Regions from separate parts of the Epilithonimonas sp. 33E genome, predicted to be linked through region 2. Evidence: riboswitches for the same ligand, from Rfam matches in the RefSeq annotation. Region 2 holds a riboswitch; the other holds the start of a gene.

Region 1 (16,946 bases), 1.1 Mb from region 2:
TACAATTTTAAGAGTTAATCGATTAATTATTTGACGGTCATCTGCCCTGACTGCTTTTTGGAAATTTTCTTTGATGATTCTTACATCATTATCACTTAACAAAATAACCTGTGGGAAAGTCGGGACATAATCTTCTTTCAATTGCTCCAGAATAGTGTGCGAAATATTCACATTGTTTTTAAGGGAAATAACTGCCGTTCCTGTTGCGATATCGCCAAGACGTTGATGATTTTTAGAAATAATCATACTTAAGATGGCAACAATTCCGGAATTGGTATAGATGTCAACTAACCGGAAAATCCATCTCATCAGGTAATCACCAAATCCAGCCTGATAACCATCAATCTTCACCACCTTGATCTTCATTAATTTTTTTCCGACGGTTTGACCTTCCATTATGCTTTCTAAAACTAAAGTATAAATGTGAACCGGTAATGTGATAATAAATATGATGGCGCCGATAGACCATCCATCCATACCATTAACAAAACCTGCGAAATCAAAAAGATTACGAATCAGCCAAAATATAATAAATACATAAAGTCCCTTGATCAGCAAATCAATAAAAAAAGCTAAGATCCTTTCTCCAACACCGGCCAATGTGAAATTAACATTCACATTTTGCGAAGTATTAATGGCAATCTGATTCATATTTTTATTATTTTAGCATTATGAGAGAAGTGGCTTTTATAAAGCAAAATAAAGCAAAATGGTTGGAAATCGAGCAGGTGATCAACGGAAAAATGAAAAAAAATCCGGATGATCTTTCGTCGCTTTACATCAATCTGATTAATGATCTCTCATTCTCACAAACCTATTATCCGAAAAGTAAAACAACGGTTTACCTCAATTTTCTCTCCTCGCAGATTTTTCAGAAGATCTATAAAACTAAAAGGATAGAGGAGAACCGGATCAAATACTTTTTTACTACAGAAGTGCCACTGACAGTTTACCAATATAGACGTTATCTGTATTATGCATTTGTTTTCTTTATTTTATTCGTAGGAATTGGTGTTATTTCGTCTGTTTATGATAAGGATTTTGCTACGCTTATATTGGGTGAAGGTTATGTGAATCAGACGTTGGAAAATATCAAAAAAGGAGATCCGACAGCTATCTATGGAACAGGAGCTAACTGGAGCACCTCTCTCATGATTATCATTAATAACCTTGTGGTTGGCACAAAGCTGTATATCTACGGGATTTTCGGAGGAATCGGAACTTTGTATGCATTGATGCAGAACAGCATTATGTTAGGAGCATTTCAGTTTTTTTTCAAAACACAGAATGTTCTGTTAGAAAGTGCAAAAGGAATTTGGCTTCACGGTGCGTTCGAGATTTTCGGTATGGTTGTAGAAGCGATGGCCGGACTTGTTTTGGGAGCTTCCATTTTGTTTCCCAGAACTTTATCAAGATCAGAATCTTTTAAACAGGGTTTCAGAAATAGTTTCAAAATCTATCTCAGTACAGTTCCATTTACCATATTTGCAGGGCTGATAGAAGGTTTTGTGACAAGATATGCACAGACAATGCCTTTGATGCTGAACATTATTATCATTTTTGGAACATTATCCGTTATTGCCTTTTATTATTTTATATATCCTTATATTGTATTCAAAAAACTAAACTATGCAGCTGTACCAGGAGAGAAAATTCGGTAATTTGATTAGTGATACTTTTACCTTTTTCAAAGAATATGGTAAAAATTATTTTAAGAACTATTTTGCGCTTAATGGTGTTTTGCTGCTGTTGTTCGTCATCATTTTCATATTTGGTTATCGGGAATTCTTTTTACAGTTGATGAACGCTAATGTCAATGGAGACACTTATTTTTTTCAGGCTTATTTCCAGAATAACAGTTTATTATTGATTTTAGGTTTCGCAATTTTTTTTATATTAATTCTTGCACTTAGTATTATTATGTACGCTTTTCCTGTGCTATATATGAAGCGGGTTGCAGAAACCGGAAATAAAAATGTTAAACCGGATCAAATGTTGTCTGATATCCGAAAGAATGTGGGGAAAATGATCATTTTCTTTTTGGGAATGCTATTCATTATCACACCTTTGATGCTCATTATGATGGCGATTTCGTCTTTTCTAATGATTATCATTATTGGATTTTTCTTATTGATTTTGCTGATGCCGGCGTTTGTTAATGTTGTTAATCACACATTATTCGATTATTTAAGTACAAAAAGAAGCTTTTTCGATTCTCTGAGTTATGCAATGAGAGTCAATTTTGCAGATATGTTTGATTCCCGTAAAGCCAAGTTTTGGAAATATTGGGGATCTACGGTTATCACTTTTCTGATGGTTTATGTAGTTTTGACTATTTTCACGATGATCCCATATATGATAATGATTTTCGGTTTTGCTACAATTCCACAGATGGGAACGCAGCAAGATCCGACGCAGCTTTTTTCCGGAGGATTTGGGATATTTATGTTCCTCATGTATGGGATATCGATACTGGTGACCTTTGTTTTGTATAATGTGATGTATGTTAATGCCGGGCTGCAATATTATGACAGCCGTACGGATCTGCACAGAAATTTGGATCTCAATGAAATTGATACAATAGGACAGGGTGAGATTTAGATTTTTTATTTTACTGTTTTCTTTTTCATTAGCAACGCCTGTTTTTTCTCAGTACGAAGAGGTGGAAGAGGTTGTTGTGACCGATTCTGCAAATTATTCAGATCAAGGACAAGAGTTTATTCTGACAGATTCATTAGTCAAAAGCCATTACTCTACAGATAATACGCTTTATCCTAAAAATTTTGAACCTAATTATAAAAGCAAATACAAAGGAAACGAATTTGATTATGAAGTCCTGAAACCGAAAGAATCTATTTGGGATAAAGTCAAAAGACAGATTGCTAAACTATTATCAAAGATTTTTAAAGATATCGATCCCAACAAGGCGAATGATTATACAGTCAATATCCTGCGTTTTTTTGGAATCGTTATTATAGGAACCTTGCTGTTTCTTTTAGTTCGGTATCTGATGTCTAAAGATGGGAATTTCTTGTTTGGAAAGAAGAATAGGAAAATCAATATCAAGAATCAGGATCTGGAAGAAAATATCCACGAAATCAACTTTCCGGAAGCTATTTTGAAATTAGAGAAACAACACGATTACCGTTCGGCAATCCGCTATCATTTTCTACAGGCGCTGAAAAAATTATCAGATAAAAATCTCATTACCTGGAATCCTGAAAAAACCAATCGGGATTATCTGCGGGAATTGAAAAACAATCAATTGAAGGAAGATTTCAGACGCATCATTTACATCTATGATTACATCTGGTACGGAGAATTTAAAACCGAAGAAAAAGATTATCAACATTATAAAGCTTATTTTAACAAATTCTGATAAAACTATTTTATTATTTAACCTTAATGAGTAAAACTTTCAAAATATACGCTGTTATTTTCATCATCATTCTGATTGTGATGGGTATGTTTGAGATGAACAAAAAGCCGGTTTTGGACTGGCGGAAAAATTATAATGTAGAGAAAAAAACACCCTTTGGACTTTATGTTTTTGATCAGGAATCAACCGCTTTATTCAAAGGCAAATTGGAAAAAGCAAGAATATCACCTTATGCTTATTATCAAAAAAAACAGTATAAAAAACCACATAATATTTTAATCATTCAGAAAAAACTAGACGATGTTTCCTGGGAATATATTATGAATGAAGTGGCTAACGGTTCCGATGTAATGTGGTTCACCAACAACACAACTGCCAAATTGAGAGATACGCTGGGTTTTCGATTCAAAACAGTGAGTTTCGAGGACAATTATTACCTTCAGCTAACGGATAAGAAATTAACAGACAGTCGGTTACTGATTGATAAGCTTCCGGATAATCAGGGTTTTTCTTACATCAGAAGTGACATTGAAATTCTTGGAAAAACTTTGCATAAAAAAAGTAATAACGAATCTTCAATAAGTGCAGATTTTGTTAAAATCAATTTTGGAAAAGGACATTTTTATGTTCATTCGGAGCCATTGATTTTGACAAATTACTATCTCCTTAAGTCAAAAAATAAATACCTGGAAAACGTTTTGTCATATCTCCCAGATAGACAGACGGTTTGGTTTGTGGAAACAGACACACCGTTGTCTATGTCGCCGTTGAGATTCATTCTCGGTAATCCACCATTAAGGTATGCCTGGTATCTGTTATTGCTGGGATTGGTAATTTTTGTGTTCTTCAATGCGAAAAGAAAACAACGGATTGTGCCGGTGATCGAACCATTAAAAAACACATCTCTCGATTTTATCAGAAGCATAGGGAATCTTTACCTTCAGGAAGGTGATTTTCACGAGATGATGGCCAAAAAAGCTCAATACTTTTTGAACAGAATAAGAATGGATTTACTGATCGATACGCAGCATCTGGATGAGCAATTCATTATTAAATTACATTTGAAAACCGGAAAAAACATAGAACTTATAAAAGAAGCAGTTGCATTGGTGAAAAAAGGACAAGACCCTTACGCCAGTGTGATGAAGGAGGATTTGATAAAGATGAATCAGCTTCTGGATCAAATTTTAAAATAATAATTATGGAAGAACAATATCAAGATCAGGCGCCCGAATTCCAGTCCAGGCTGGATATGACGGAATTACGAAATAATCTGGAACGCGTAAAAGCAGAAATCGCCAAAGTGATTGTCGGTCAGGAGAATATGATTGAACATTTGCTCGCAGCACTGCTCTCGAACGGCCACGTTTTGATAGAAGGCGTTCCGGGCGTCGCCAAAACCATTACTGCAAAGCTGTTGGCGAAAACAATTTCGGTCGATTTCAGCAGAATACAGTTCACACCGGATCTGATGCCGTCTGATATCTTGGGAACATCAGTTTTTAATGTGAAGGAAGCGGATTTCAAATATAAAAAAGGTCCCATTTTCTCGAATTTTGTTTTGATTGATGAGATTAACCGTTCACCAGCAAAAACGCAATCGGCGTTGTTCGAAGTGATGGAAGAACGTCAAATCACAATGGACGGCATCAAATATCCAATGGAAGAGCCATTCTTGGTGGTTGCTACTCAAAACCCAATCGAACACGAAGGTACTTACAGACTGCCGGAAGCGCAACTCGACCGTTTTCTCTTCAAAATACAAGTGGGTTACCCAAACCTGGAGCAGGAAATTGAAATCATCAAAAATCAACATCATAATAAGTTAGAAGACAAAACGGATGTGGTTCAAACCGTGATTTCCGGACAGCAATTGAAGCAATATCAGCAATTGGTAAAAGATATCATTGTCGAGCAAAACCTTCTGGAATACATTGCAAAAATCATTATCAATACAAGAGAAAATCAGTTTTTATATCTCGGCGCTTCACCAAGAGCAAGTTTGGCTTTGTTGGCAGCAAGTAAAGCTTTTGCTGCAATCCGGGGTCGTGATTTTGTAACACCGGAAGATATTAAAGAAGCATCGTTTGGGGTTTTAAGACACAGAATTATTGTGTCTCCGGAACGTGAAATGGAAGGTTTGACTGCGGACGAAATCATCAGGCAAATCTTGGAAAGCATCGAAGTTCCAAGGTGATAAACCACAAAAGGAACAAAAGAAAATAAACGCACAAATGAAAAATGACAAAAGAATATTTAACGGATTTAACATATAAAATTAATGGAGCCTGTATTGAAGTTCATAAAATTTTAGGTTCTGGCTTGTTGGAATCAGTTTATCATAAATGTCTTGAAGAAGAGTTTAGAATTAGAAATATTAGTTATAAATCAGAGTTAATTATCCCAATAAATTATAAAGGAAAAGACCTAAATTGCAATTTCAAATGTGATTTTTTAATTGAAGATTTAATTGTTTTAGAAATAAAATCAGTTAATGAAATGAATGATATTCATAGAGCACAAGTATTGAATTATATGAATCTACTTAAAGTTCCAAAAGGTATTTTAATAAACTTTAATGTAAAAAATATTTTTAATAATGGTCAAGAAACTTTTGTAAACAAGTATTTTAATCAATACAAATAGCTTTGTGTCTTTTGTGGTTTATATCAAAATGAAAACATTAAAACAAACATACCTCAATAACAAATTCTTCTTCGCATTATTCGGCGTCGGAATCTGCTATGTTTTGGCATTTTTCTTTCCGGTGATGATGTGGATAGCCAATTCGTTACTGGTTTTTGTTTTATTGTTAACGATTTTGGATGCTTTAATTTTATTTCAAAACAAAGAAGGAATCAATGCGCAGAGAATCTTGCCGGAAAAACTTTCCAATGGCGATGAAAATTCGGTGAAAATTGATGTCCGGAACAACTATAATTTTAATATCAATACTAAGATCATTGACGAAATTCCGTTCCAGTTTCAAAAACGGGATTTCCTGATCAAGAAAAATATCGAAAGTGGAAATCATTCATTGTTCGAATATATTCTGGAACCAAAAGAGCGTGGTGAATACAGTTTTGGAAATCTGAATATTTATGTTAATTCGCCGATCGGATTGGTTTCCAGAAGATTTGCATTTCAAAAAGACGCGAACTTGCCAAGTTATCCATCATTTATCCATCTCAGAAAATATGAATTGATGGCGCTTCAAAACGAATTTTTGTTGGGCGGAATCAAGAAAATCCGAAAGTTGGGACACACGATGGAATTTGAGCAGATCCGGGATTACGTTCAGGGCGATGACATCCGAAGTATCAACTGGAAAGCGACATCCAAGACCAACAGATTAATGGTCAATCAGTTTCAGGATGAAAAATCACAACGGATTATGATGTTGATTGATAAAGGCAGGACAATGAAAATGCCTTTCAATGGCTTAAGTTTGCTGGATTATTCGATCAATGCAACTATGGCTTTGTCACATATTATTCTGAAAAAGGGCGACCGCGCCGGAATGATGACTTTCGCTAAAAAGACAGAAAATAAGGTTGCTGCAGATAATAAATCCGGACAATTAAAAAAGATTTCCGAAGCTTTGTACAACGTTCAAACCGATTTCTTCGAAAGTGATTTCGGAAGGTTGTATCAGGATACGAAATACCATTTGAATCAAAGAAGTTTGGTTTTGCTTTTTACCAATTTTGAAACGTTGGACGCCCTAAATCGTCAAGTAAAATACCTGCGAGGCATCGCTAAAAATCATCTTTTGGTAGTCATATTTTTCAAGAATTCTGAGGTTCACAAATTGCTGAATACCAATCCGGAAAATATGCAGGAAATTTATGACGAAATCATTGCTGAGAAATTTGAATTTGAAAAAAAACTGATTATTCAGGAACTCAGAAAATATGGGATTTACAGCATTTACACACTTCCGGAAAATCTCAATATAGAAGTGATTAATAAATATCTGGAGATAAAAGCAAGAGGAATTTTGTAAATTTGAATTTAATTACAAATCTTATCTAAGCGAAGCGTCTTTATGAACTTAAAAGCATTAAATTAAGTAGAAAAATCTTTGTGCGCTTTGTGTTAAAAAAATTAAAAATGAAAATTACACTTAATAGAATCAACAACGACTTTTTATTCGAATGTTCCAATGAACAAGGCAACTCAATTTTACTTGACAACACAACTCTGCCAGGCGCAAAAGGTGTTTCGCCAATGCAATCTTTGTTAATGGCGGTTGCCGGTTGCAGCGGAATCGATGTGGTTTCGATCCTAAAAAAACAACGTCAGACGATTACAGATTTCAAAGCCGAAGTTGAAGGCGAAAGAGTTCAGGTTGATGAAGCAAAACCTTTCAAATCTATCACAGTGAAGTTTTTCCTCGAGGGCGAAATCGACCCGAAAAAAGCTAAAAAAGCAGCAGAATTATCTTTCGAAAAATATTGCTCTGTTTCCAAGACTCTGGAACCGAATGTTGAGATTTCTTATGAAGTCAGCGTTAATGGAATTATTGTAGAATAATAAAATTTAAAAAACCTTATCAAAAATCTGATAAGGTTTTTAGTTTATCGACTAGAAAGCCTCGGCTGAATCAACTTCGCCACCGTAGAAGTCCATCCGGTTTGATGGGAAGCACCAACACCGCGACCATTATCACCGTGGAAATATTCGAAGAACATAATGTAATCTTTGAAATGCGGGTCTTGGTTAAATTTCTCCACACCACCATTGAACGCCCTGTTTCCGTTTTTATCTTTCAGGAAAATGTTACAAAGTCTGTCACTGATATCTTTTGAAACTTCTTCCAGATTCTTTTGAACGCCACTTCCTTTCGGATATTCTATCGTCAATGCATCACCAAAAAAGAAATGGAAGCGTTGCAGACTTTCTACAATCAGGAAATTGATCGGGAACCAAATCGGTCCGCGCCAATTGCTGTTTCCACCGAACATTCGGCTGTCGCTTTCCGCAGGTGTATAATAAACCACGTGTTCCTGTCCGTGAACAGTGAATCGGAAAGGGTTTTCCTCATAAACCTTGGACATCGCACGGATTCCGTAATCACTTAGAAATTCAGATTCATCAACCAGCCTTGTCAAAACTTTGGTCAATCTTGTTTTTCTGAGAATACTTAAAAGATGCTTATTTCCTTCACCTTCAACATACCATTGGGAAACCAGTTTTGTCAGTTCTTGCTTATTTTTCAGAATCCATTCCATTCTTTTTTTGAATTCGGGAAGTTTTTCCAAGAGACTATGTTCCACAACTTCCACAGCAAACATCGGGATCAATCCAACAATGCTTCTCAGTTTCAGATTCACACTGTCTCCGTTGGAAAGCTGGAGTAAGTCGTAGAAAAATCCGTCCTCTTCGTTCCAAAGTCCTTGCTTGGCATCACCAATGTTTTCCATAGCTTCAGCGATATAAAGATAATGCTCAAAGAACTTAATGGCCATATCTTCATAAACCGGATTGTAAGTTGCCAGTTCCATTGCAATACGCATCATATTCAAGGCATACATCGCCATCCAACTGGTTCCATCGGCTTGTTCAAGATGTTCGCCGTCGCCCAATTCCATATTTCTATCGAACGCTCCGATATTATCCAGACCAAGGAATCCGCCTCCGAAAAGGTTATTTCCGTTGTAATCCTTCCGGTTAACCCACCAGGTGAAATTCAACAATAACTTCTGGAAAACTCTTTCCAGAAAAGCCAAATCCGGTTTTCCATTATTTTTTTCATCGATTTTAAAAACACGGAATGTTGCCCAGGCGTGAACCGGTGGATTCACATCATCAAAATTCCATTCATAGGCAGGTAATTGCCCATTCGGATGCATATACCATTCTTTGGTCAATGTAACCAATTGATTCTTTGCAAATTCCGAATCAATTACAGAAAAACTAACGCAATGGAATGCCAAATCCCAGGTTGCGTACCAGGGATATTCCCATTTATCGGGCATCGAGATGATGTCTTTGTTATGAAGATGTTCCCAGTCGCTGTTTCGTACGAAACCTTTTCTTTGGATCGGGAAATTAGGGTCGCCTTTCAGCCATTTTCCAATGTTGTAATGATAGAATTGTTTGTTCCAAAGCAAACCGGCAAAAGCCTGTCTTTGAACATTTTTCTCATCTTCATTATCGATGTCTTTCTGGATGTTGGCGTAAAATTCGTCGGCTTCCTGTTTTCGTCTCGAGACAATTTCATCAAAATCCCAGAACGCATCCTCCATAATATGAGGCGACAATCGGAATTCGAAAACCTTGTTGCTGTTCGCTTCTATGATTTCTTCACAATGAAGAGCAGCTTTTGTTCCAGTTTTAGAAGGATTTACAGTATCAAGACCTTTCGTAATATATTGATTGATTCCGTCCTTGAAAAAACCTTCTGTCTTCGGAAGATTGAATAATCTTGAACGATTCGTTTCATTCTCACAAAACAAGGCATCCACATTTCGGTTTCTGGAATATAACTTTTTGATGCTCAGACTATCGTGATGAACATCAATTTCGCCCGGCTTAGAAAAGCCAAATTTCGCTTTATAATCATTATAACCCCACATCCAGTTATTTCTGTACCAGACTGTTGGCAAAACCACGATTGGCGCAGATTTGTTACTTCTGTTATGGACATCGACCCTTATTAAAAAATCGTCTTCGCCGGCTTTTGCATATTCAATAAAGATGTCAAAATATTCATCATTGTCGAAGATTCCTGTGTCAATGATTTCATATTCCGGGTCTTTGTTGGAGCGTTGTGCATTTGTATTGATGAGGTCATCGTACGGAAACGCATTGATAGGATATTTGTAAACCATCTTCATGTAGCTATGAGACGGCGTGTTGTCGAGATAATAAAAGATTTCCTTGATATCTTCGCCGTGATTTCCCTGATAATTGCTCAATCCGAAAAAACGTTCCTTGACTCTGCAATCATTTTTATTCCAGAAAGAAAGCGCAAAGCACAATTGCTGTTTCTCATCAGAGATTCCTGCGATGCCTTCCTCAGCCCATCGGTAGGTCCAGGCTTCCGCTGTATCATGACCGGTAAATCCCCACGCATCGCCGTTGGTACTGTAATCTTCGCGTACATTTCCCCATTGGCGATGGCTCACGTAAGGTCCCCACTTTTTCCAATTAGGATTTTTTAATTTTTCTTCTTCATTCATTTTTCTAATTATTTTTCGACAATAATTATTCTTTTTATTAGGAGCAACACGGTTGTACCTTTGCTAGAACATCCCAACCCGCTGTCCACTATATCTTTTTTGTCATTGCGAACAACGTGAAGCAATCTGTTGAACTTATCGACCATCGCAATAACAAAAAAGGATGCCGTTCCCATCGGGGCTATGTTGAGGTTTTGCTTCTTTGATTATATAAATGATAGTTGATAAATAATAATTGATACAGCATAATGAAATCATTTATCACTTATCATTCATCATTCATAATCACCCGTTATCCGCAAAACTTTCCAGCGTTGTCATTCCGCCATCCACATAGATACTCGCACCGGTAATATAATCCGAATAATCACTTGCCAAAAATACGGCTAAATTCCCAATATCTTCCGGTTGCCCGATTCTGTCATACGGAATCAGCGTCATTAGCGCATCAAGAGATTTTTCATTATCCCAAGCCGATTTGTTGATTGGTGTTTGGATAGCACCGGGACAAATATTATTCACACGGATTTTTTGTTTCCCATATTCCTGTGCCAGCGTTTGCATCAGCATTCTAAGCGCACCTTTGCTGGAAGCATAATTAGCGTGTCCGGCCCAAGGGATTGTTTCGTGAACGCTGCTGATGTTGATGATTTTTCCCAATGCTTTGGATTTATCGGTCATTCCGCGTTTTAAGAATTCTTTAATCGCTTCCCGCGAACAAAGAAATTGTCCTGTAAGATTGACATCAATCACTTTTTGCCATTGTTCCAGAGTCATATCAACAAAGGCTGCGTCTTGCTGTAAACCGGCATTATTAATGAGAATATCAACGGTTCCGTATTGATTAATAGTCGTTTGAAACATCGCCAAAACTTGGTCTTCCTTACTCACATCACATTGAATAATCAATCCTTCGCCACCGTTTTCCTCAATGGTTTTCAGGGTATCTTCAGCTTCCGGACGAGAATGTTCCGATGAATGATTCACGATAACAATGGCTCCGGATTTTGCCAGACTGATAGCGATTCCTTTTCCTATTCCGCTGCTGGAACCTGTAACAATAGCAACTTGTTTATTAAGATTAATGTTCATTGTTTATTTTTTTGGTGAAGTTGGTTAAGCAAATATTGTACACAATTGCTGTTATAAATTTCTTAAATTGGATTGTTAATAAAAAATTTATACTGACTTTTTTCAGTTTATTTGGAAAAATAACAATTTCTTATCTATCTTTGCGCCCAGATTTGTTCATTCACATATTGAAAATGTTATCGAGAAAGGTGGAGAGATTAGACTCTGTGAAACCTTGGCAACCCTTCGGGAACGAAGAAGGTGCTAAATTCTATCTGCAATGGCAGAAAAGATAACCTAGACATTTATTCTACATTTCCTGTAGCATTTTCAATTTTTTACAAGACAAAATTGGAAAACAAGCTACAACATATCAACATTCAACACTTCGAAACTCAGAACGGAAAAGTTCTCGATATCCCGTTAAGCTATCAGCTTTTCGGAAAAGAACTGTATTCGGCTCCAATTGTTTTGATCAATCACGCTTTGACGGGAAACTCTGATGTTGCCGGCGAAAACGGCTGGTGGAAATCTTTGGTTGGAGAAGGAAAAGTGATTGATACTAATCAATTTACAATTATCTGTTTCAATATTCCAGGCAATGGTTTTGACGGATTTTTCATTGATAAATATGAAGATTTCACAGTTCAGGATATTGCATCGGTTTTTCTGCAAGGATTGCAAAAACTTAAAGTCAAAAAATTATTCGCTTTGGTTGGAGGCTCAATTGGAGGCTCAATCGGTTGGGAAATGCTGGCTTTAGACAATAATTTAGTCGAAAAATTCATCCCGGTTGCAACAGATTTCAAAACGTCGGATTGGTTGCATTCTCAATGTCTGGTTCAGAAATTTTTATTAGAATCAGAAGATAAGCCTCTTGAAAAAGCCAGAGTTCACGCCATGTTATGCTACAGAACACCGGAATCACTTAACTCAAGATTCAACCGGGAAATCGATTCCGAAAAGAAAATTCTGAAATCTCACGACTGGCTCAATTTTCACGGAAAACGATTAAGCGAAAGGTTTAGTTTAAAGGCTTACAAACTCGTTAATCATCTTCTGATGAACATTAATGGAAAGCAAAATGAATTGGAAAATATCAATGCAGAGATCCATTTAGTAGCAGTAGATTCGGACCTTTTTTATCCCGCTTTTGAAATTAAGAATACTTACGATTTTTTACTAAATAAAAACAGAAATGTTCAGTATCACGAAATAAAATCTATTCACGGACACGACGCTTTCCTGATGGAATACCAACAACTGAACACAATTTTAAAACCTATTTTTTTGAACTGATGACAGACAAGAACGCAATTAATATTTATAGAAACAAAGCTTTAGTGAATTTCGAAGGAAAAGATTTCCTTGGACAAATCGGCGTGGATTCACGTATTTTTAATGCTTTGAATGGAGGCGGAATCAGCGTTGGTGTAATTTCCCAGCAAGCGATTGAAAACGGAATTTCTGTCTTGGTTGATGAAGATGATGCGCAGGATGCAGTGGATGTTTTGAAAAAAGAATTTGAAAAAGAAAAATCGGAAGGTCACGTCAGCAATATTTATAGTATTGAAAATCTTAGTGTGATCGGATTTGTTTCGGATAATTATAACAAGATTTTATCAGAGCTTCAGAGAAATAAAATTTTCCCTTTGTTGTTGAGTCAAATCGCTTCTGCCGGAAGAGTCAACATTGTTGTAACCGGAAATCAGACCGAAATCACAAAAAATATCATCGAAACCGATATCTACGGAAAACCGAAGACCGTTCATCTTGCGTTAATTGGTCACGGTAATGTTGGCGGAACTTTGGTTGAGCAGATTCTGGATTCAGCTTATGATATTCTTAATCGTAAAAGAGTGGATTTGAAAATCGTTGCAATTGCCAATTCAAGAAAAGTAGCTTTCAACAAAGCAGGTTTCGGAAGTGATTGGAGACAAAAAATCAAATATTCTCAAACAGAATCCAGTGTCCAGTCTTTGGTAGATTTTGCAAACGAACATCATTTGGAAAATTTGGTAATGGTAGATAATACAGCGAGTAAGGATTTTGTGAAAAATTATCCGGTTTTTGTGGAAAATGGTTTTGATGTCGTTGGTTCCAACAAAATCTACAACACATTACCGATTGCAGAATATAGGAATTTCAGAAAATTATTAGAAAAAAATAAAAAGAAATATCTTTATGAAACCAATGTTGGTGCTGGTTTGCCTTTGATTGATACTATCAAGCTTCTGCATCTTTCAGGCGAAAATATCACAAGAATTAAAGGTGTTTTCTCTGGAACATTGAGCTATGTTTTCAATAATTTTTCGCTTCGTAATGACAAATTTTCAACGATTATCAACGAAGCTTTGGAAAAAGGTTTCACAGAACCGGATCCGCGCGAAGATCTATCGGGAAATGATGTTGCAAGAAAACTGTTGATTCTGGCAAGAGAACTTGATTTGATTAATGAATTTGATGATATCAATATTCAGAATCTTGTTCCTGAAAGTTTGTTGTCTGTTTCTAAAGAAGAATTTCTTTCAAGATTGGAAGAATTAGATTCCGAATATCAGAAAATCAAAGAAAACCAGAAATCTGACCACGTCCTAAGATATGTCGGCGATTTGCACGGCGATTTACAAAAAGAAAAGGGTGAATTGGATGTGAAACTAATTTCCGTTCCAGCCAATTCGGCATTAGGACAACTAAAAGGTTCAGATTCTATTTTCGAAATCTATACAGAAAGTTACGGCGAGAATCCGATTGTCATTATGGGAGCCGGAGCCGGAGCAAAAGTGACTGCCAGAGGTGTTTTCGGAGATATTTTAAGACTTAGTGAAACCAAATAAATTAAATTAATGTAACAATATAAAAGTGTAGCAATTTACCAATTCTTATAAGCAGTGTCATTCTGAACGAAATGAAGAATCTCATTGTTACATTGGTAAATTATTACATTGGTAAATTAAAATTTTATGGAAAATTTTGAAACACAAGCCATAAGAATCCAAACCGAAAGAACTCAGTTTGACGAACATTCCACGCCATTATATCTCACTTCAAGCTTCGTTTTTGAAGATGCAGAAGATATGCGTGCGAGTTTTGCGGAAGAAAAAGACAAGAATCTTTACAGCCGTTTCAGCAATCCCAACGTTACCGAATTTGTAGATAAGATTGTGAAAATGGAAGGTGCAGAATCCGGTTACGCTTTTGCAACGGGAATGGCGGCGATTTATTCAACATTTGCAGCTTTGCTTGATGCGGGCGACCATATTGTGAGCTGTCAGTCGGTGTTCGGTTCCACTCATACGTTGTTCACCAAATATTTCCCGAAATGGAATATCGAAACGTCTTATTTCAAAGCAGAAGATGCGGAAAACGTAGAACAATATATCCAACCAAATACAAAAATATTATATCTGGAAACACCAACAAATCCCGCAATTGAAGTTTTGGATTTGGAATTTTTCGGACAGATTGCTAAAAAACACAATCTGATTTTCATCGTTGACAACTGTTTTGCAACACCTTACTTACAACAACCGATTAAATACGGAGCAGATATTGTCGTCCATTCCGCAACAAAACTGATTGACGGTCAAGGTCGTGTTCTCGGCGGCGTTGCTGTTGGAAAAGCTGATTTGATTCGCGAGATTTATCTGTTTGCAAGGAACACAGGTCCGGCGATGTCACCGTTCAACGCTTGGGTTTTGAGCAAAAGTCTGGAAACTTTGGCGATTCGGGTAGAGAAACATTGCGAAAACGCATTGAAAGTGGCCGAGTTTCTGGAAAATCATCCCAATGTAGAATTGGTAAAATATCCGTTCCTGAAATCTCATCCGAGCTATGAAATTGCCCAAAAACAAATGAAATTAGGCGGAAACATCGTGGCTTTCGAAATCAAAGGTGGAATTGAAGGCGGACGAAATTTCCTAAACAGAATTAAGATGTGTTCCCTTTCCGCCAACTTGGGAGATACGAGGACGATTGTTACGCATCCCGCTTCCACAACACATTCCAAACTTTCTGACGAGGAGAGAAACGAAGTTGGAATTACTGCCGGATTGGTACGTTGTTCCGTTGGATTGGAAAATATTGATGATATTATTAATGATTTGAAACAGGCTTTAGATTAAAACTTTATTACATATTTATAATTAAGATGCCTAAATATATTTGTAAGTGCGAAAACATAATCAACTTAAGCGATATACCTAGTCCAAATCAATTATTATTAATCGAAGACAAGGATTATGATAAATATTTTGGAAATATTGATGCTGAAAAATTATATCAAGATATGAATTTAGTTGTCAGATGTCCAGATTGTAAAAGACTTTATATTTTTGAAAATGGATATGATAAAGAGCCTATTGTATATCAAATAGAAAAAGGAAATTGGAATAAAAATGATTAATAAGTCATTTCTGAAATGTATATAATACCTTGTCGTTTCTTTTAGTAATGATAAAATTAAATTAAAAAATGAAAAATTCAGAACAATTATATAAAGCACTGAAAAACAGAATCCTCATCCTAGACGGAGCAATGGGAACGATGATTCAGCGCTATAATTTCACTGAGGAAGATTACCGCGGAGAACGATTCAAAGACTGGAAATCGCCATTGAAAGGAAACAATGATTTGCTGTCTCTCACGCAACCTGAAGCTATTGAAGAAATTCATAGAAAATATCTTTTGGCAGGCGCAGATATCATCGAAACCAATACATTTTCCGGAACAACCATTGCAATGGCGGATTATCATATGGAAAATCTGGTTTACGAACTAAACTATGAATCTGCCAAAATTGCTAAAAAAGTCTGTGATGAATTTACCGCTCAGAATCCTGATAAACCGAGATTTGTAGCAGGTTCCATCGGACCAACCAACAGAACGGCAAGCCTTAGTCCGGACGTCAATGACCCAGGTTACAGAGCCATCACTTTTGACGAACTCAGATTGGCGTACAAACAACAAGCAGAAGCTTTGCTCGACGGAGGTTCCGACATTCTTTTGGTTGAAACAATCTTCGATACTTTGAATGCAAAAGCGGCACTTTTTGCCATTGATGAAATAAGAGAAGAACGCAATATCACTATTCCAATTATGGTTTCAGGGACGATTACCGATGCTTCCGGAAGAACGTTGAGCGGACAAACAGCCGATGCGTTTTTGATTTCCGTTTCTCATATGGATTTGATAAGTGTAGGCTTCAACTGTGCTTTAGGAGCAAAACAATTGACACCTTATCTGGAAATTCTTGCCAATCAAACAGATTTCGGAATCTCTGCTTATCCAAATGCCGGTTTACCGAATGC
Region 2 (16,946 bases):
TATAATCAACAAATATAATCTGATGAGGTAAGTTTACCGTGACTTCTCTCTTCCGTTAAAAACGAAGCCTATTTTGTTTGAAATATGATACAGATTATTTATAGCAGCATTATTATCATTCTGATTCTTATCATTTTTACTTTGATGAGAAAAATCCGGCGGATAAAAAAAGAACATCGGCTCAGGTTGGCCAATTTGTATAAACTTTTGTCGAAACTCACATCAGATGAAAAAATTTACCGTGACAAAATAAAACTGGACAATAGCCTGGCTAAGAAAATATCCGAAGCCAAAGCTCAATTAAATACGGATATTTTTGATCTACAAATTAATATTTTCAAAAAAATAATAGAAAAATAATCTATTCAAATGAAAATAATTTTAATTTTATTGAAAACTAAACTAATGAAAAATCATATTAATGGTTTTTTGTCAATTCTAATTAAATATCAAATTAATTATGATTACGAAAATTGCCATAGCAGAGGATAACTTCCTTCTTGCAAAATCTGTTCAGGAAAGACTATCTTTTTATGATGAATTCAAAATCAAATTTTTATCCGTGAATGGTAAAGACCTGATTGAAAAACTTGAAAAAGATCCTAATGTGGATTTGATCCTGATGGATATCGAAATGCCGAAAATGAACGGCATAGAAGCAACACAATTTGTGAAAAACCGTTATCCGCAAATCAAGATCCTGATCCTGACGGTTTTTGACAATGATGCCAACATCTTCAATGCCATCAAAGCAGGTGCGGACGGTTATCTCCTGAAAGAAACCTCACCACAGGAATTAAAGAAATCAATCTTGGAAGTGCTGGAAGGCGGTGCTGCAATGAGTCCTTCAATTGCTTTTAAAACACTGAAATTATTACGGAATCCTCAGGAATTTGAAAATAGAAAATGTGATGAAGATATCAAACTGTCCACAAGAGAAATTGAAGTTCTGGAACAGCTAAGCCGCGGACTAAATTATAATATCATTGCAATCAATCTTTTCCTTTCTCCGAGTACTATCAGAAAACACATAGAAAATATTTATACAAAACTTCAGGTTCACAATAAACTGGAAGCGATTGAAAAGGCCAGGACAAGCAGACTTATTTGAAATGTACAGATTCATTTTATTTTTCATATCATTTTTATACCTCAATGGTTTTGCTCAATCAAAAAAACGGATTGACTCTATTAGCAATTTGCCAATGACTTATGTGCAAACCAATTCAAAAAAAATTATTACCCTGCTTAAAAAAAATGCTTCTGACGCCATCAAAACTAAAAACCCAAAAGCAGAAGCCAGAACTTATGCTCTTTTAGCTTTAGCTCTTTATTACAGTGGAGATTATGATGAAAACATCAAATATTCTCTGAAGGCGATTGAACTTTTTGAAAAACAAAATGACCTTGAAAATGTATCATCAGTCTATGGAGAACTGGGCTTTCGGCTAAAAGCAACCAATCTTCCCGATGCAGAAAAATATATGATGAAAGGTTTGAGAATAGCAGAAAGAGAAAATTTTGTAAAACCTCTTTTAAGCATTTACAATAACTATGGCGTTATAAAAGACAATCTGAAACAGCAAGACAGCGCACTATTTTATTATTTCAAAGGCCTTGATATTAAAGTAAAAGTTAAGGACGCTGTCGGGATTCCGTATAGCCTGAATAATATCGGAGAAATTTACATCCATCAAAAAAAATTTGATCTTGCTAAAGAATATTTTGACAAGGCAATGAAACAACGAATTGCAATGAAAGATGAATATGGAATTGCTGACAATTACGCTTATAATGGTGATTTATATTTTGCAATGAAAAAATATCCGATGGCAATCCATAATTTTGAAAAATCTTTAGAATTAGCAGAAAAATATAAAATTACTAATCTGCTGAGACATGACTACAACATGCTAAGCCAGTCTTATGAACTTAATAAGGATTTGCCAAAAGCTCTTGAATATTATAAAAAAAACCAAGCTCTTAAGGACAGCATTATCAACAAGGAAACTTATGATAAAATGGCTGAATTGCAAATAAAATTTGACACAGCTAAAAAGGAAAAACAAATTCTAGAGCAAAAAAACCTTGAAAAGAAAAGAATGAATACCATTAAAATTCTTGGTATTCTTTTCTGTTTCGGAATCATCATTTCCTTTCTTGTTTACAGAACGCTGAAACTCAAAAACAAACAACAAAAGCAAGAATATGAACTCAAATACGCAATAGAAGAAATTGCCCATCAAAACAAGCTTCAGGAGCAAAGATTATCAATTTCCAGGGATTTACACGACAATATCGGTGCACAACTGACCTTCATTATTTCTTCCATAGAAACTTTGAAACAGGCTTTCAATATAAAGGATGAAAAAATCAATAATAAACTGACTTCGACTTCGAATTTTACAAAGGATACAATTACAGAATTGCGGGATACGATTTGGGCCATGAATCATTCCGAAATTGATTTCAACGAGATTAGGAACAGGATTCTGAATTTTGTGGAAAAAGCCCGAAAATCAACCGAAAATATCAATATTGCTTTTGAGAGAGATCCGATTCTGGACAACCTGCATTTTTCGTCTGTTGATGGGATGAATATCTACAGAATTACGCAGGAAGCTGTGAATAATGCTATGAAATATGCCGAAGCCAAGAACATTTTACTCAATGCCAAAAGTGTTGACCATCAAGTTCAAATTACCGTTACAGATGACGGAAAGGGTTTTGATATCGATGAGACAGAACTCGGAAACGGAATCCGGAATATGGAGAAAAGAGCATCAGAACTCAATTCAACACTCTCTATAAATTCTGAAACCGGTAAAGGAACTATGATTACTTTGGTTATTCCGAAAACTTAAAAACTTGTCAAAATTTAAGTATTTTTGAAGATATGAAAATCTCTATCAAAAATATGGTTTGCAACCGCTGTATTTCTGCAGTGGAATCGATATTGGAGGATTTGAAAATTGAGGTCAATCAAATTTTATTAGGCGAAGTCGAAACAAAAAATCAGATCTCTGACAAGGAACTCGAAACGCTAAACTTAAAACTGAAATCTACAGGATTTGAAATCCTGGAAGATTCTTCTAAAAAGCAAATTGAGAAGATCAAAACCTTGATCATTCAGAAAATTGCTGAGGAAGATTTGGATGATGATTTTATTTTGTCAGAATTCTTAAGTTCCGGATTACACAAAGATTACAGTTCTATTTCCAAGCTTTTTTCTCAAAATGAAAATGTAACACTGGAGCAATATTTCATTCTTCAAAAAATTGAAAAAGTGAAAGAATTACTGCTTTATAAAGAATTGAATCTGACCGAGATTTCACAGAAATTGGGTTACAAAAGTGTTCAGCATCTTTCCAATCAGTTCAAGAAAATTACAGGCTTCTCTCCTACTCAGTTTTTGAATTCTAAGGAGAAAAAGAGGATCGCGTTGGATAAGGTTTGAAGTGAGATTTTGAAATTTGAATTTATTTCTTTATATTTTATTTATAAATAAATTTTTAAATAATTGAATATGTCCGAAAAAATTAAAAAATTGCTTTCAGATTTAGCAAGAGAATATGACAACACTCCAGAAGGAAAAGAAAAAGAAAGATTATGGAGAATAATTGAAAAAACAGCAGATATTATTTCTGGAAACATAATTATTGAAGAAATAGAATAAAACTTGCAATCCAAAGTCAAAACCCTTCGCGAAGCAAAAAACCTAACTCAAACTGAGCTAGCGGAAAAATCCGGACTTTCGTTAAGGACCATTCAGAGAATTGAATCCGGACAAAGTCTCAAAGGTTTTACTTTGAAAGCCATTGCGCAAACTTTGGAAACCGAACCGGAAAATCTATTTTCAAAGAATGAAGAAATTACCCAAATCGACAGGGCAAAACTCATTAATTTATCAGCTTTAGCAGGATTAATTATTCCGTTTGGCGGGATAATTTTCCCAGCGATTTTGACTTACAAAACTAAAGATTCCAAGAATAGAGAATTAGGAAAAAGTATTATTTGTGTTCAGATTATTTTGGCATTTTTTGTTTCGGTTCTATTGATATTAAGCCCATTTATTCAGCATTGGTTTTCTATTGGATTTCCATTATTTATAGTTCCTTTGATGGCATTTATCATCATCAAACTCTGGATTGTCATCAGAAACGGAATCAGTCTCAACCAAAAAAATCAACTTTCTATAAAGCTGATAAACAACTTTTTATAAGCTTAGTCACAAAACTGACGTAAAATTGTCATATTATTTTCGCAGCAAATTCGATTTCAAAGACCGAATGTTGCAGAAAAATTAGACAATGAAACTTTTTAAGAAATTAGCTTTAGGATTTTTAGCCATTTTGGTTTTGATATTGGTTGGCGGTTATATTTATTTCGACCAAAAATTTACGCCTGAAAAAAACTATCTAACTGTCAAAAACGAAAGCGGAAATATCCCAATTACATGGCTAGGAAATGACAAAAATGTTTTGCTGCTTCCTATTTATTTTCCCGGAAATCCCGAAACTTATTATTTACAATTTGATACCGGTTCACCTTACACCGTATTTTATTCTGATCCGATAAAAAATATCGAAGAAATCTCAATTAATGACGAAAAGGCAAAAACTGCTTTCTTTGTTGGAAAAACAGAAATATCATCAGAGCAATTCAAAATTTTTAAAAGCAATAAAAGTGGTGAAAAAGATTCAATCCAAATCATTGGAACGATTGGCGCTGACATCCTGGAAAACCGAAAAACCTTGATTAATTTCAAAAGCAATCAGGTTGTTTTCAATTTAAATCAGATTCCAAAAGAATCCAAAAACCAACTTTTCGATTTCAAATTCAGGAAAAGGAAAATCATTATTCCGGGAATCCTAAAAGGTGAAGAACGAAAATTCCTTTACGATTCCGGAACCAGCGCTTATGAACTATTGACCTACAAAGAGGAATGGCAAAGTCTGAAATCTCAAAATTCAAAAATCAATATCGAAAAATCACAGTCCTGGAACAATGTTTTGACAACCTATACAACCGATTGTAATGAAAATATCCAATTCAAAAACCAACAAATTCCTGTTAAAAAGGTGACTTATGTGGAAGGCTTTTCCAATCTGCAGTTTTCTATGATGAAGTATTCCGGAATGACGGGAATGCTGGGTAACAAAATATTTTTAAATCGTAATATTTTCATTGATTGTGTTGATAAGAAAATTGCAATTACAGATTGAGAAAATCAATAAATTTGTAGGAAAGTTCGGGTAAAAGTTGCCTATTTTTGCACAGCAATTTATTGATTCAAAAAGAAACAACGTCTTGAATAATCTCAAACATTATCTCGCTGCTATTTTAGCATTTTCTATTTGGGGAACTTTTAGTTTGGTGCTGAAACCCCTTCATTCTTATGCATCTTCGGACATTCTTTTTTACAGGGTTTTCAGTTGTGCATTGATAATGTCGCTAGTTTCGATTCTTTTCAAAAGAGAAAAACTGAAACAGAACTTAAATTATTTCAAATACATTTCTAAAAAAGCGAAAAGAAAAACGATTATTGTTAATGTCGGAAGCAGTATTTTGTTGACCGCGAATTGGTTTTCATTTATCTATGTGATGAATCACGTGAGCGTTCGTGCAACGTCGGTCGCCTATTTAGTTTGTCCGATTATCACAACAATTTTGGCTTATTTTATATTGAAAGATAAGTTGAGTAAACTCCAATGGTTGTCGGTTTTTCTGAGTTTGTTTGGCTGTATTTTGTTGTCTTACACCAATATTTCGGATATGTTTTACAGCAGCTTGATTGGCTTCACTTACGCTGCATATTTGGTTTGCCAAAGTCAAAATAAACAATTCGATAAGTTTCTGATTCTTAATTTTCACATCGTTTTATCTGCTTTGATTTTGTTACCATTTTTCCCTTCTTATTCCGGAACGGTTCCAACGGAATTAAAGTTCTATTTCTTTGTCGAGATTATTGCAGTGATATACACGATTGTACCATTGTTACTCAATCTATTTGCATTGACAGGAATTGCCTCTTCAAAAGTCGGAATGATACTGAACATTAATCCCATCATCGCATTTATCTTAGCCAGTACAGTTTACAAAGAACCATTGAACCTCATTCAAATCTGTTCTTATGCACTGATATTCTTGGCAGTGATTATTTTCAATGCGAAGGAGATTTTCAGGTTGAAGACAGAATAATCATTATAAGTTTCATTTAAAGTTTTGTGAATGAAAATGGCTGCAAAACAAGCTATATTTAACATTCTAACTTTTAACAATGAAAAACAATTATTTCTTAATTCTAATCTTTCTTTCAGGTTTTATTTTCGGATAAAAAAATAATTTCTCTAACAATAGAAGTTTAAGTTATTAGAGAATTAAACCTTCAGTAACTTCTGGAGTTTTCTGTTTTTAGTATATATAACATCTTTCCATTTATTTATAACTGATTGGCATCTATTTTTCAGAAATTTGTATTATTAAACATCTGAAAATGGAAAACCACAATCATCATAATCACGACAATCTACATCCTAGTCAAAGAATTTCACCAAGCTCGGTCTATTATTGCCCGATGGAATGTGAAGGCGAAAAACTGTATTTCAAACCCGGAAGATGCCCGGTTTGCAATATGTTCCTTGTTCCGATAGAAGAACGCGATGATCATAAAAACAAGCCTCAAACCTATTCCAAAACTAACCTCCCGGAAAGTTTCAAAGATAAAATCGGAGATTATTTTTGCCCGATGTTTTGCGAAGGCGACAAAACTTATGAATCAGATTCAGGTTGTCCGGTTTGTCATATGCATTTGGAGAAAATTACTGAGGACTTAGTAAAAAGTTCAGCAAGTCACTCGCATCACCATCACCAACATGAGACGCCCACAATTAATCAGGCAAAAAATGCAGGCAAATACTACTGTCCAATGTTTTGCGAAGGTGACAAAGTTTATGATTCCAACGTCGGCTGTCCTGTTTGCGGAATGGACCTCGTGAAAATACCGGAGAAAAAAGCTGTTGAGTATACTTGTCCAATGCACCCTGAAATTGTGCAAAATGAACCCGGGAATTGCCCAATATGTGGAATGGATCTCGTTCCAAAACCTTCAAAAGATAACGATCACGAAGATGAAACTTATAAATTATTAAGAACAAAATTCTGGACAGCTTTGGCATTTTCTATTCCTGTTTTCATTTTATCCATGAGCGGAATGTTTATTGATTGGCCATTTTCTCATAAAGTTCAGGGGATTTTGGAATTGATTCTGACATTGCCGGTTCTGTTTTATGCAGGTTGGTTTCTGATGAAACGTGGCTGGGTTTCTTTCAAAACATGGAATCTTAATATGTTTTCATTGATTGCTTTGGGTGTTGCTGCGGCTATGATTTTCAGTTTAATTGCATTATTCTTCCCGAACATTCTTCCTCACGAATTGGCACACGGAAGCAACACTCCACTCTATTTCGAATCCGTTTGCGTGATTCTGACATTAGTCATAATGGGACAGATGATGGAAGCAAGAGCACATATGAAAACAGGCAAAGCCATAGAAGCATTGATGAATCTCTCGCCTGACACTGCCAATCTGGTTGTTGAAGGAAACGAGAAAAAAGTATCATTGGCAGAAATTAAAATCAACGATATTTTGAGAGTAAAACCAGGTGAAAAAATTCCTGTTGATGGAAAAATAACTGAAGGCAATTCTAATGTTGATGAATCGATGATTACAGGAGAACCTATTCCTGTCGAAAAAAAGACCGGCGACAGAGTGACATCAGGAACGATTAATGATAACGGAACATTTCTAATGAGAGCCGAAAAAGTTGGCGATGAGACATTGCTTTCTCAAATCATCAAGATGGTCAACGATGCAAGCCGAAGCAAAGCTCCAATCCAGAAATTGGCGGATAAAATTTCCAAGATATTTGTTCCCACAGTGATTGGAATTGCTGTTCTGACATTCGTTTTATGGTCCGTTTTCGGTGGCGAGAACAAGCTTATTTACGCTTTTGTGAATGCTGTAGCCGTTTTGATTGTTGCCTGCCCGTGTGCACTTGGTCTGGCAACTCCAATGAGCCTGATGGTCGGAATCGGAAAAGGCGCTCAAAACGGAATTTTAATTAAAAATGCGGAAGCCCTGGAAGAAATGCACAAAGTCAATGTTCTTATTACAGATAAAACAGGAACTTTAACAGAAGGAAAACCAAGTCTAGACCACATAGAATCATTTGAAAATACTGATAAAAATGAAATTTTGAAATTAGCCGGTTCATTGAATCAGAATTCGGAGCATCCATTATCCAATGCGGTTTTAGACAAATTTAAAACTCAAAATTTACAATTTGAAAAAGTTCAGGACTTCGAAAATATTTCCGGAAAAGGCGTAAAAGGAAGAATCAATAATGAAGAAATTTTACTTGGAAATGAAGCATTATTAAAACACTTCAATATAGAAATTCCTGAATCATTAAAACAAAAAGTCATTGTAAAACAAGATGAAGCTAAAACGATTTCTTACCTCGGAAAAGACGGAAAAGTTCTTGGATTCTTAAGCTTTTCAGATAAAATAAAAGCGACTTCAAAACAAGCTATCAATTATCTCCATTCTCAAAACATCGAAGTGATAATGATGACCGGCGACAACGGACACACCGCAAAAGCAGTGGCAACAGAACTTGGAATCACAAACTTCAAAGCCAATTGTCTTCCGGAAGATAAAATGAACGAGATCAAAAAACTTCAAAATGAAGGGAAAATCGTAGCAATGACAGGAGACGGAATCAATGATGCACCTGCTTTGGCTCAATCCAATATCGGAATTGCAATGGGAACGGGAACAGATGCAGCAATTGAAAGTGCTGAAATCACACTATTAAAAGGCGACATTCTTGGAGTTGCAAAATCAAAAATACTAAGTGAAAAACTGCTTAAAAACATTAAAGAAAATTTATTCTTTGCTTTTATTTATAATGTTTTAGGAATTCCGTTAGCTGCTGGTCTGCTCTATCCTTTCTTCGGAATTTTGTTAAGCCCAATGATTGCGGCGGCGGCGATGAGCTTCAGTTCTGTTTCCGTCATTCTGAATTCTTTGAGGTTGAATAATGCGAAACTGGATATTTAAGTTAAACACAAAGGCACGAAGCCCAATTTATTTTCGAAAATGTTTTAAGATTTTTATTTTTAATGATGAAATGCTTTGTGCTTTAAAGCTTAACTTATATTTTTTGTCCTTGTGTTAAACAAAAAAAGGCATCTGGAAAATTCCAGATGCCATTCAAAACAAAATAAAAACCTTAAAAAAATTTCATGTTAAAAAGAAACGGTCAACTTGCTAAACACATATCTGCCGTTCTGTCCGAACTGTGATGTTGATCTAGAATAGATAAATTGATCATTATTCGTAGAGCTTGTTACATTTTTAGTCGGATAAATATCAAATAAATTGTTTGTTCCAATAGTTAAATTAAAATTCTTGTTGATATCGTAACCTATAGACAAATCGGTAATAATCTTATCTGAAATTAATTGATGTTCGTAAGCATTTCCATTGATACCATCTGCACCATAAACTTTTCCGTAGTAAGTATTTCTCAGATAGAAATTGAAATCATTCCATTTTAAATTATTAGACAAACTCGCTTTCACCTTTGGAACCGAGTCCTCTAGATAAACTCTTGATTTCTCTCCGAAATAGGTGTTTTCCAACCCTGCATTCTTCAACAAATCGGAAGCGTGGATATCGCCGACTTTTTTGGTTCTATTAAAATTGATGGCAAAATCGTTATTCAATTTTATAGCGCCAGTTCTGTAATTATGACTGATGACCACATCCAGACCTTTTGTTTCTGTATCAATAGAGTTGGCAAAAAACTGAGCAGCATTGACATTAGCAGCATCCATCGCATCCCGAACCGGGCCAAGATTCGGATTATTTTGAATTTGTAAATCCGTAGGTCTTGAAAATTGGTCGGTTAAAGCAATTCTATCATCGATTCTGATAAAATACGCATCCGCAGTAATATTCAAATTCAAAGCCGGGATTTTATAAGTAAAACCAGTGCTTACGGATTTAGAAGTTTCTTGTTTTAATTTATTGATTCCCAATCCTGTTGCAATAGTGGAGTCATTACTAAAAGTTCCAACTTCTACCAATTGCGGCAGATTACTTCCCGGAAGAGACGTAAATAATGTTGATGTTGTATTGTAATAAATCTGATGTATAGACGGTGCTCTGAAGCCTGTGGAACCTGCAAATCGGAAATTAAGATCATCCGTTAATTTGATTCTTGACGCCAGTTTGTAATTGAAAGTCGAACCAAAATCCGAATAATCCTCGTAACGAACCGCTGCATCTACCAAAATCCAATTGGTAAAATTGAATTCCAGATCAGCATAAGCCGCATAAGCATTTCTGTTTTTGTCAGTTCTGTTAGCTTCCCGGAAACCTGCAAAAACCTGAGAACTTCCCGGCAATGCTGCACCAAAAAAATCGGTTGGTTTATCAGAACTTGATGTTGTCGGTGTCTGTGGATTACCATAAATATCGTAAGCCGTGTAAGAAGCTTCTTCACCTGGATTTTCTTTAAAATTCTCGTGACGCTGCTCTGCTCCAAAAGCGACATTCAGACCTTCAAAAACATCAAATTGTTTGCTGAAATCCAAATTAATTGTATTCTGCAAAAATTGCAATCCACCGGCGTTGAAGGAACTTGGAGAATTGAATCTCAAACTTGTATTCCCTGTATTTTCAATCGTATAATCAAAACTGTTCTGTCCGAAGGTGTTACTGAAGTCCACATTCCAGCCGTTCCATTTTCCTTTGATTCCGGCAGACAAAGATACATCCTGAATCTTGGTATGAATCTCCGGCAAATAACCATCGATATACAATCCGGTAAACGTTCTTGCCTGTGTCGGTCTCCTGTAAAATCCACCTGACGCACCATCTCTAATAGAATAACCACCGAAAGTGTAGACTTTCCAATCGTCATTTAACGGTACTTCTACATTTGCAAACAGCTGATGATTGTTCAGTTTCGATTGCCCAACCTGTTGGTTAAAATCTTTTCTGGTTTGACCTCTGTATGCCAGCTCCTGATCTGTTAAATAGTTTAACTGATCTGTCGTAAATGCTGATGTTTTAAGAACATTTTGCAAAGCCGTTATGCTATTTGCAGACTGGATGTTAGACTGAAGATTTGGAGAAATCGAATTAAAATAACTAATACCTTGCGCATATTGATGGATCAGATTGACGAAATCCTGTTCACCAGCCGTTCCTTTCAGATTATTGATGTTATTGAAATAAGAAGAAAGATTCACGCCATTTTCCGCAGCTCTTTTTTCGATGGAATTATAAGCATTATATATTGGAGCACTTTCTGTTCCGGCTCTTCTGGTCGGATCACGAAACTGCGAAGACCACGTAATATTATAAAAACCTCCTCTTTTTCCAATTTTGTTTCCATAATTCAAATCTAATTGAAATTGCTGTCCATCATAATTTCCCGTGTGGTCATTGGCTGCAGGCGTGAGATAACCTCCATAATTCAGTTGGCCTGTCAGTTTTCCTGTATCTCTTTTCAATTGCAGGTTCATAACTCCGGCAATGGCATCAGAACCATACTGAGCCGAAGCGCCATCTCTCAAAACTTCAATTCTGCTCAAAGCAAAAGCCGGAATGGCATTAAGATCCGTTCCCACTGTTCCTCTTCCCGGCGTCCCGTTCACATTGACAAGTGCTGAGGTGTGTCTTCTTTTTCCATTCACCAAAACCAGAGTCTGGTCTGGACCCAAACCTCTTAACTGAGCAGGATCAAGATGGTCAGAACCGTCTGCATTGGTTTGTATGGTTGATGTAAAAGATGGTGCAATCGTATTAAGGATCTGATTAATATTAGTTTGAGGCAAAGATTGTTGAATATCTTTCAGGTTGAAAACATCCACAGGAACCGGGCTGTCCGCTTTGGAACGTCCACCGCTTCTGGAACCAACTAAAACCACCTCTTCAATTTGTTTATCAGAAGTAGAATCTTTCACAGGCTTTGTTTCCTGAGCCTGAGTTAAATAAATTCCCGAAAAGAAAACAACTGCAGTAGACAACACAGCTTTTCTCCCGGATCTGTTCATAGTTTTTTGAATCATATTTTTAAATTTTACGTTTTATATAAAAAAGAAAACTTCTCCCAGACAAGTCTGAAAGAAGTTATATTGAGACGGCATTACAACCGCAATTAACATTTTCAACTTATCTTTCCTTTTTTCAAAGGCTGAATGTAACACCTTACCAAATCGGCAGGTTGTCAAGACTTCAATGGGTCAGTTCCCTCGGTCTTTCTTAATAAGTATGACAGCAATTCATTATCACGAGGCAAAAGTATTAACTAAAATCATTATATCATACTATTTTGGTATGATAAATATCATATTTGATTTTAATGACTCAAAAAAGTATTGACAAACTGCTATTTGGCACAAAAATTATTTTTAAATTTTCATGAAAAGTTCTAAACAGAAATATCATATTGGTTGCTCCGGATTCTATAATACAGATTGGAAAGGCTCACTATACCCTGAAGATTCTCAGAATAAAGATTTTCTGAAATTATATTCCAAAACATATAATACGGTAGAAATCAACAGTACATTTTACAGAAAGCCAACAGCAAAAACACTTAAAAAATGGAATGATGAAACGCCAGATGATTTTAAATTCTTTATTAAAATCCCTAAAGCTATTTCCCATTTCGGTTATTCGGAAAGTAAAAAAGATGAATGTTCAGATTTTTGTAAACTGATTGATGAAAATATGGGACACAAATTAGCCGGATTTCTGATTCAATTTCCATCATCTTTTCATTGCACAGAAAACAACATCAACTGGCTCAATAAAACTTTACCTGGCGAGTTTCTAGTTGCAGTTGAGTTCAGACATCAATCCTGGTGGAATGATGAAATTTTCAATTTATTCAAGAAATATCAATGGATTTTTTGCGGCGTTAGTTTTCCCGGAAAAATCCCTGAAGATGTGATTATTACAAATTCCAAAATCGGATATTATCGTCTGCATGGAAAACCGACACTATACAAATCGCTTTATTCGGAAGAATTTCTTGATAATCTCGCACAAGAAATCAGTAATACCAATCAAGAGTTTTACATCTATTTTAATAACACCTGGGGAACTTCTGCAATAGAAAATTCATTATATTTAAAGAAAATTCTTGAATAAGTTGAAAAAATTAGTGGTGTTATCAGGAGCGGGAATTTCTGCCGAAAGTGGTATTAAAACCTTCAGAGATTACAACGGACTTTGGGAAAATCATCGCATCGAAGATGTTGCATCACCCGAAGGCTTTGCAAGAAATCCTAAGTTGGTACTGGATTTTTATAATGCCAGGCGAAGACAATTGAAAGAAGTAGAACCCAACGAAGCACACAAAATTTTAGCCGAACTGGAAAACCATTTTGACGTTCATATCGTCACACAAAATGTAGATGACTTGCACGAACGCGGCGGCTCTACAAAGATCATACATCTTCATGGTGAACTCAGAAAAGCAAGATCTTCTTCGGATGAAAATGAAATCCTGGATTGGGAAGAAGACATAATTATTGGTAATTTACATTCCGATGGCTCGCAACTTCGTCCGCATATCGTCTGGTTTGGAGAAATGGTTCCGGAAATGGACAATGCAATTAAAATCGCTTCAGAAGCGGATTTATTTTTGGTTATCGGAACATCTATGCAAGTTTACCCGGCCGCTTCGGTTATTAGATATGTGCCGCGGCATTGCGAGATTTTTGTCATCGACCCTAATCTTGACAATCCGAATGCATTTACCAACAACGACAATTATTTCAAAACTTCGGCAACGGAAGGGATGAAACAACTGAAAGAAATATTAATCAAAAAATATACATAAAACTACAAAAGACACAATTTTTTTGATAAGATAAATGCTTAAAGAAAAATAATTTACTAAAAGTTCATTTAATTAACTTAATAATTTAAAATTCTTCTTTTGTAACTTTTGTGGTTAATCAATAAAAAATATAGGTAATGCAGATAGAAATCAGAAAATTAAGCATTGACGATTACGACGAATTGACAGAAGCAATGCAGAAAGCCTATCCGGAGATTGATGACAATGTCTGGAGCAAACGTAACATCCAGAAGCTAACTTCAATTTTCGCAGAAGGTCAGATATGTATCTTAGTGGACGGAAAATTAGCAGCAGCGGCATTATCAATCATTGTTCAATACGAACTGTTCGGAGACCAGCATACTTATAACGAAATCACCGGTAATGAAACATTTAATACCCACAGCAACAACGGGAATGTTCTTTACGGAATCGAAGTTTTTGTCGACCCGGAATTCCGTGCGTTAAGATTAGGACGACGATTATATGATGCCAGAAAAGAATTGTGCGAAATCCTTAATCTCAAATCCATCATCATTGGCGGAAGAATCCCGAATTACCATCTTTACAGCAAAGAATTATCACCAAGACAATATATAACCAAAGTCAGGAATAAGGAAATCTACGATCCGGTTCTGAGTTTCCAGATCGGAAATAATTTTTCGCCGGTCAAAATCCTGAAAGGTTATCTGAAAGGCGATTCTGAGTCGGAAGAATATGCAGTCCTTTTACAATGGAATAATATCTATTACACTGCAAAGAAGAACACGATGCAGGACAGTGTCATTCGCTTGGGATTAATTCAGTGGCAGATGCGGTCTTTGAAAAATCTGGAAGATTTCTATAAGCAAGTTGAATTTTTCGTGGACGCCGTTGCGGGTTATCAGTCGGATTTCTGTCTGTTTCCGGAGTTGTTCAACACACCCTTACTGGCACCTTTCAATCATATGAATGAACGCGAATCGATGGAGAAACTGTCGGAATTAACGGAAGAAATCAAGGAAAAAATTTCAGAATTTGCCGTCAGTTATAATGTGAATATCATTTCCGGAAGTATGCCGATCCTGGAAGAAGAAAAGTTATATAACGTCAGCTATCTGCTTCACAGAGACGGAAAAATTGACGAGTACCGGAAAGTTCATATCACACCAAACGAACGCAAATATTACGGTATGACCGGCGGCAATGAAATCAAAGTTTTCGATACGGATTGCGGAAAAATCGGAATAGTTATTTGCTACGATGTAGAATTTCCGGAACTTCCAAGACTGCTGGCAGATCAGGGAATGAAAATATTATTCGTCCCTTATCTCACGGATACCCAAAATGCTTACATGCGCGTCCGTAACTGCGCCTCTGCAAGAGCTATTGAAAACGAATGTTACGTTGCCATTGCAGGCTGTGTCGGCAATCTGCCCGGTGTTAACAATATGGATATCCAGTTTGGGCAAGCAGCGGTTTTCACGCCTTCGGATTTTGCGTTCCCTTCCAACGCTATAAAAGGTGAAGCAACACCGAACACCGAGATGACCCTGATTGTGGATGTGGATCTCAACCTTCTGAAAGAACTACATCACAACGGATCGGTGAAAACAATGTCCGACAGAAGGCAGGATCTTTATGACGTAATTTTGAGGAATCAGAATTAATTAAATTTTAAATAAGTATTTAACATCAATTCAATTTGCTCATCTAATTTGATATAACAAAACTTAATGAAAAAGAATTATTTAATTATTGCGGGATTATTGCTTTCAACATTTACTCAAGCCCAGATTGGTGATGTTCTCAACAGCATCATCAAAGAGAAAACCGGCGTAGATCTTACAAAAACAAAGCCTACGAATTCCAGCTCAACCAATACAACAACTACATCGAATTCCAATATTAATCTTGGTAATCTGACTCAGACCGAAATTTCGTCAGGCTTGAAGCAAGCCTTGAATATTGGTGTCACTGAAGGTGTCAAAAAACTAGGCGTTACGGACGGCTTTTACAAAAATGACATGGTGAAAATCCTGATGCCGGAAAAACTAAGAAAAATCGATACTACACTTAGAAGCCTGGGAATGGGAAGTCTGGCCGATCAAGGTATCAAGTTATTGAACAGAGCTGCGGAAGATGCCGTTACAGAAGCTACTCCGATTTTTGCCAATGCCATAACTTCAATGACGATTACGGATGCAAAAAATATTCTTCTCGGCAACAATACGGCTGCTACCAATTATTTGCAGACCAAGACTCAAAGCCAGCTATTCACAGCATTCCAGCCAAAAGTCAAAGCTTCGCTTGGAAAAGTAGGCGCAGACACGGTTTGGAAAAATTTGATTTCGAAATATAATCTATTGACAGGTCAAGCCGTCACTACTGACCTGAATGAATATGTAACTACAGAAACCATCAACGGCGTTTTCAAAATGGTGGCAGAAAAAGAAACAGGAATCAGAAATAATTCGGCGCTCAGGACGACTACGCTTTTAGAGAAAGTTTTTGGAGCAGTAAAGAAGTAAATATTTTATAAACCACAAAAGTCACAAAAGATAAAGTAATTCTTTTGTGACTTTTGTGGTTTATAGTTAAAATTGCATCTCCGGAATTTCGCCTTCAATAATCAATTCAGCTTCTGTGGCTTTCACAATATCTTCAACAGAAATTCCCGGCGCTCTTTCCAGAAGTTTGAAACCTTTATCCGTAATTTCCATAACCGCTAATTCCGTTACCACTTTTTTGACGCAATTGACGCCTGTCAAAGGCAATGTACATTTTTTGAGGATTTTTGATTCACCGGCTTTGTTCACGTGCATCATTGCCACAATGATATTTTCTGCCGAAGCTACCAAATCCATTGCGCCGCCCATTCCTTTGACCATTTTACCAGGGATTTTCCAATTGGCAATATCACCGTTTTCAGAAACTTCCATTGCACCCAAAATTGTCAAATCCACTTTTTGACTTCTGATCATCCCAAAACTGAAAGCAGAGTCAAAAAACGAACCGCCGGGAAGAATAGTAATCGTC

Evidence for each region. Region 2 has a riboswitch for S-adenosylmethionine ahead of AC5P2S_RS11715 (TonB-dependent receptor plug domain-containing protein). Riboswitches for the same ligand answer to the same signal wherever they lie in the genome.
Region 1: it holds a riboswitch for S-adenosylmethionine, as region 2 does, so the genes downstream of both, AC5P2S_RS16650 (alpha/beta fold hydrolase) here and AC5P2S_RS11715 (TonB-dependent receptor plug domain-containing protein) in region 2, are expected to answer to the same signal.

What each region holds. Positions count from the first base shown of each region.
Region 1 covers NZ_CM182009.1:3,616,618-3,633,563, reverse strand. The annotation lists gene AC5P2S_RS16705 (RDD family protein) at 1-651, opposite strand, end outside; gene AC5P2S_RS16700 (stage II sporulation protein M) at 672-1,661, shown strand; gene AC5P2S_RS16695 (EI24 domain-containing protein) at 1,630-2,601, shown strand; gene AC5P2S_RS16690 (DUF4129 domain-containing protein) at 2,591-3,379, shown strand; gene AC5P2S_RS16685 (DUF4350 family protein) at 3,406-4,575, shown strand; gene AC5P2S_RS16680 (AAA family ATPase) at 4,581-5,576, shown strand; gene AC5P2S_RS16675 (GxxExxY protein) at 5,621-6,025, shown strand; gene AC5P2S_RS16670 (DUF58 domain-containing protein) at 6,054-7,385, shown strand; gene AC5P2S_RS16665 (OsmC family protein) at 7,493-7,915, shown strand; gene AC5P2S_RS16660 (MGH1-like glycoside hydrolase domain-containing protein) at 7,960-10,566, opposite strand; gene AC5P2S_RS16655 (glucose 1-dehydrogenase) at 10,852-11,658, opposite strand; SAM riboswitch class I at 11,832-11,936, shown strand; gene AC5P2S_RS16650 (alpha/beta fold hydrolase) at 11,989-12,936, shown strand; gene AC5P2S_RS16645 (ACT domain-containing protein) at 12,936-14,474, shown strand; gene AC5P2S_RS16640 (O-succinylhomoserine sulfhydrylase) at 14,601-15,761, shown strand; gene AC5P2S_RS16635 (DUF8617 domain-containing protein) at 15,788-16,042, shown strand; gene AC5P2S_RS16630 (homocysteine S-methyltransferase family protein) at 16,111-16,946, shown strand, end outside.
Region 2 covers NZ_CM182009.1:2,542,961-2,559,906, forward strand. The annotation lists gene AC5P2S_RS11675 (response regulator transcription factor) at 461-1,111, shown strand; gene AC5P2S_RS11680 (tetratricopeptide repeat-containing sensor histidine kinase) at 1,113-2,864, shown strand; gene AC5P2S_RS11685 (helix-turn-helix domain-containing protein) at 2,897-3,457, shown strand; gene AC5P2S_RS11690 (hypothetical protein) at 3,527-3,676, shown strand; gene AC5P2S_RS11695 (helix-turn-helix domain-containing protein) at 3,680-4,222, shown strand; gene AC5P2S_RS11700 (hypothetical protein) at 4,311-5,225, shown strand; gene AC5P2S_RS11705 (EamA family transporter) at 5,311-6,201, shown strand; gene AC5P2S_RS11710 (copper-transporting P-type ATPase) at 6,497-9,124, shown strand; gene AC5P2S_RS11715 (TonB-dependent receptor plug domain-containing protein) at 9,313-12,132, opposite strand; SAM riboswitch class I at 12,248-12,350, opposite strand; gene AC5P2S_RS11720 (DUF72 domain-containing protein) at 12,500-13,234, shown strand; gene AC5P2S_RS11725 (SIR2 family NAD-dependent protein deacylase) at 13,236-13,928, shown strand; gene AC5P2S_RS11730 (carbon-nitrogen hydrolase family protein) at 14,066-15,577, shown strand; gene AC5P2S_RS11735 (DUF4197 domain-containing protein) at 15,644-16,438, shown strand; gene AC5P2S_RS11740 (CoA transferase subunit B) at 16,505-16,946, opposite strand, start outside.